2 regions of the Cutibacterium sp. KB22876 genome follow, and region 1 is predicted to be linked to the other one. Evidence: riboswitches for the same ligand, from Rfam matches in the RefSeq annotation. Region 1 holds a riboswitch; the other holds the start of a gene.
The links. A riboswitch is a leader RNA that binds a small molecule or an ion and turns the genes downstream of it on or off. The one in region 1 is predicted to bind cobalamin.

Region 1 (2,196 bases):
TGTCGAGCTCGGTGCGGACGTGGTCGCCGGTCACGGCGGCGGCCATGCCACCGGCAGCCTCGACAGCCTGGAACTCGACCCAAGCGGCTTCTTCCAGCTTCTTAGTCAGAGCCTCAACGTAGAAGGAGCCACCAGCCGGGTCATTGGCGCGACCGATGTTGGACTCCTCGGCGAGGATGATGCCAGTGTTGCGGGCGATACGACGCGAGAAGTCGCTCTTCGGCAGGCCGATGGCGGCATCGAAGGGCAGGGTCGTGACGGCCTCGGCACCACCGACAGCAGCACCGAAGGTCGAGATGGTGCCTCGCAAGATGTTGACGTAGGGATCGTCACGGGTCAGCTCACGCCAGCTGGTGACGGCCTCCTGACGGGCACCACGCTTGGCGGCCGGCACCTCGAAGACCTCACCGACACGGTTCCACAGGGTGCGCAGGGCGCGCAGACGGCAGATGGTCAGGAACTGGTCGTGGGTGGCGGACACCCGGAAGTTGATGGCGTCGAACGCCTGCTCGGCGGTCAGTCCCTGCTCCATGAGAGCGCGGACATACTCGACGCCGGTGGCGATGGCCCAGGCGAGCTCATGCACGTCGCCGGCACCAGCGTTGTGGTAGATCGTGGCGTCAACGACGAAGGCGCGGGAGTTCTTGTACTTCTCGATCTTCCTGACCCACTCGCCCATGCCGGACAGATCCGGGGTGCCACCGTTGAGGGCGGCGAAACCGATCGGGTCCAGACCGAGGTTGAACGACAGTTTGTCGGGCTCGATCTTGGAATCGGCGTAGACCTTGAGGAGGGCCTCGGCGGCAGCCTCCTGGTCGTCGCGGCTGGAGACCTCGACCTTGGCCAGGTCCAGCAGCACGTCCTTGAGATCGCCGGCGATGTCCTCGGGGTTGATGGCGTCGGCACCGACGCGCAGCCACAGGGACGTCACGCCACGCTCGAGGTCAGCGATGACGGCCTTCTTGGTGAACTCGACGTCGGGATCCTCGTGAAGGGCTCGGACGTCCCACGCGTCCATGCTGCCGTCACGGACCGTCGTGCCACGGGTAAAGGGCGGCACGCCCGGGGCGCCGAGCTTCTCGGAGGCATCCTGACGCCGGTACATCGGCTCGATCTGGATGCCGTCGACCGTGGTCGGCTCGAGGCGCTTCATTCCCTGCTCGATGTTGAGTTCCTTGCCCTCGGGGCGACCCCGGTTCAAGACTTTGAGGACCGCGTCCTCCCACTGTTCGTGGGTGACCTTCGGGAAGTCCCCGGCCAGGCTCAACTCCTCGGGCATCCTGTCCTCGACGGGCTTGGATGCGAGGTTGTCAGGATCAGTCATTCGTCAGACTCCTGCTCCGCTGTGGATGGTTGGACGACCTCGGCCGGCCCTCGAGACCTCGGACGCTGTGGCACACGCGGAGTGCACCACACGCTCTGGCAGGTATTCGGACTCATGGGCACCTCGTCTGCCGACGAGTCCTACGTCACCGCTTCCCAGACCGAAGCCCAGTGCTTGATCGACGTCCACCCGGTCCGAGAACCAGATGGGCGACGATGGTGATGTCGTTCCCACTCACCGCTGCGGGGCAGTTCCGGAGTTTCACCGGATTCCCTCTTACCGCCTTGAAACCCCGGACGGGATTCCTCGGCACCAGCACCTACGATACTAGGCTGCGCACAATCGGCATAGCGCACTGGGGGTGCATGTGCACGATCGTGCGAAACGAACGTGAGCGGCCTTTCACCGTGCTTTCCGAACCTGCAAGGTCCCGGGTCGGGCGGCGACGGCATCAATCCAGTCGCGCAGGTGGGCGTGGACATGTCGACGGTTCACCTCATTGAGGATCTCGTGGCGCGCCCCGGGGTAGAGAACGAGGTCCACCTCACGCGAGCCCGAGTCGCGCAACTGACGCGCAACCTGGCGCACTCCCCTGCCGGAGTCCCCCACCGGGTCCTTGGCGCCCGACATCAGCAGAATGGGAAGTGCCGGTGGAGTTGCTCGGAAGATCTCGGTGGAGTTGGCGAGTTCGATAAGCCGGACGAGTTCGCGGTAGAAGGCTGCGGTGCAGACGAAACCGCACAGCGGGTCGTCGTTGTAGGCGTCCACGACGCGAGCGTCTCGGGACAACCAGTCGTAGTCGGTGCGAGCCGGCAGGAAGGCCCGGTTGAAGGACCCGAAGGACAGGGTGTTGAGCAGTGGGCTGCGGGAGT
Region 2 (2,196 bases), 210 kb from region 1:
AGGCCGGCGACCTTGGAGGCGGAGTGCTCCCACTCCCCCGCCGGGACCAGGCCCAGGTGGCGAGACGGCACGAAGATCGACTCGGTGCGCGGAATCCGCCCCAGCACCGGGATGCCGAGTCGGTCGAGTCCGCGCACGACCTCGGCACCATGACGAGGAGAGGCGACCCGGTTGAGGATCACACCGGCGATCGTGACATTCGGATCAAACGTCGCCAGACCTGCCACCACTGCGGCGTGGGTGAGGGACGCATGAGCGGTGTCGACGACCACGACCACCGGGGTCTGGATCGAGGTGGCGATCTCGGCGCTGGACCCGCGTCCGGTCCCGAGCTGGCCGTCGAAGAGGCCCATCACTCCCTCGATGACCGCAATGTCCGCCGCATCGGGGGTGACGAAACCATGGGCCAGCAGCGGGGCCATGAGCTCGTCACCACACATGACGGAGTCCAGGTTGCGGCCCGGACGACCACTGGCCATCGAGTGGTAACCGGGATCGATGTAATCCGGCCCGACCTTGAACGGCGCCACCGTCCGGCCGGTGGCACGCAGGGCTGCCATGAGACCTGTCGCGACGGTCGTCTTACCGCCTCCCGACGCCGGGGCGGCGATGAGGATTCGTGGAATGCGCATCACCATTCGATTCCCGCCTGACCACGCTGACCGGCGTCGAAGGGGTGCTTGACCTTGGTCATCTCGGTGACGAGGTCTGCGACCTCGACGAGGGCTGCCGGGGCGCGACGGCCAGTGATGACGACGTGCTGGGTGCCGGGGCGGTTGACCAGTGTGTCGACGACCTCGTCGACATCGAGCCATCCCCAGTCCAGCGGGTAGGTGAACTCGTCAAGAAGGTAGAAGTCAAGCGCCTCGCTGGCCAGGAGTTCCGACACGTGTCGCCACCCCTCGCGGGCAGCGGCCTCGGGGTCATCGGCGGCATCGAAGGAGCGTGCCCAGGACCATCCAGTCCCCATGACCTCCCATGTGACGGGACCGCCGGCACCGGTCTCCTCGTGGAGTTTCCCGAGAGCTTGCAGGGCGTCCTGCTCGCCGACATGCCATCGTCCGGACTTCACGAACTGGAAGACGCCGACTCTCCACCCTTGGTTCCAGGCGCGCAGGGCGGTACCCATCGCCGCTGTCGTCTTGCCCTTGCCCTCGCCGGTGTTCACAGCAAGAACTGGCCGTAACCGTCGCTGTCTGGTGGACAGCCCGTCGTCTGGTGTGGCGCCACTGCGCGCGTGCGGCATGAACGACCTCCTTGCGGGTCCGCGCCCGTCGGGTCACGGGATTTCCGTGACCTGACCCGCAGGATCGACCTGGCTCGCGCTGAGGCGCTCACAGTGGCGGGACCGCTCCGGATTCACACCGGATTCCTCCCCGAGGGCCACCGTCGATTGTGTCACACGGGTCGGGTTGTCCTCACCCGGCACTGCCCTAAGCTTCCCTCATGACCCATGATCCTGACGCCACCCTCCTCGGACGCACGCCTGGCCTCGACGAGACGCACTTCGCCCATGACGGCCTCATCACCAAACATCCGGTGAGGGCCGTCGCTCTGGCAGCGTTGCGACCCATGCCGGGCCAGCTGCTGTGGGACCTCGGCACCGGCGCCGGGTCGATCGGTGTCGAGTGGTGTCGCACCGATCCGACCTGCCGAGCCATCGGGGTGGAGCGCAAGACAGAACGGGCCGCCAATGCCCGCACGAATGCCGCAGAACTCACTCTGCCCGGCCAGTTCGAGGTCATCGACGCCGACCTCACCAAGGGGCTGCCGGAGGGACTGCCCGACCCGGATGCCATCTTCATCGGCGGCGGTGCGACGGAAACTCTCGTCACCCAGTGTCGACCACGTCTACCCATCGGGGGACGGCTCGTCGTCCATGGGGTGACGATGGAGGCCGAGATGCTCGTGGAGTCCTTGCACCGGGATCTGGGCGGTGACCTCATGAGGTTCGGCGTCGAGACCGCCGACAGCATCGGCCGGCTGCGGGGCTGGAAACCGGCCCGCACCGTCGTGGCGTGGACCTGGCAGCACACTGAGTGACGACGAGCCACCCAGTGTGCACAGTTGTCTGACCCTGGACTCAGCTGATCTGGGAGGCCAGCAGGCAGGCAGCCCAGGTCTGCTCGGCAGCGAAACGCACATGGTGTGGCACTGCCGAAACCGACAGCGCTGACCTGTTCATGATGACCATCG

Region 2: another riboswitch for cobalamin. It lies ahead of cobO (cob(I)yrinic acid a,c-diamide adenosyltransferase); the one in region 1 lies ahead of mutA (methylmalonyl-CoA mutase small subunit).

The regions. Positions count from the first base shown of each region.
Region 1 is NZ_AP040858.1:1,318,581-1,320,776, reverse strand. It holds gene mutA (methylmalonyl-CoA mutase small subunit) at 1-1,324, opposite strand, end outside; cobalamin riboswitch at 1,405-1,656, opposite strand; gene AC6I1W_RS05920 (alpha/beta fold hydrolase) at 1,727-2,196, opposite strand, start outside.
Region 2 is NZ_AP040858.1:1,106,682-1,108,877, reverse strand. It holds gene cobBC (bifunctional hydrogenobyrinic acid a,c-diamide synthase/histidinol phosphate aminotransferase CobBC) at 1-632, opposite strand, end outside; gene cobO (cob(I)yrinic acid a,c-diamide adenosyltransferase) at 632-1,246, opposite strand; cobalamin riboswitch at 1,287-1,423, opposite strand; gene cbiT (precorrin-6Y C5,15-methyltransferase (decarboxylating) subunit CbiT) at 1,447-2,043, shown strand.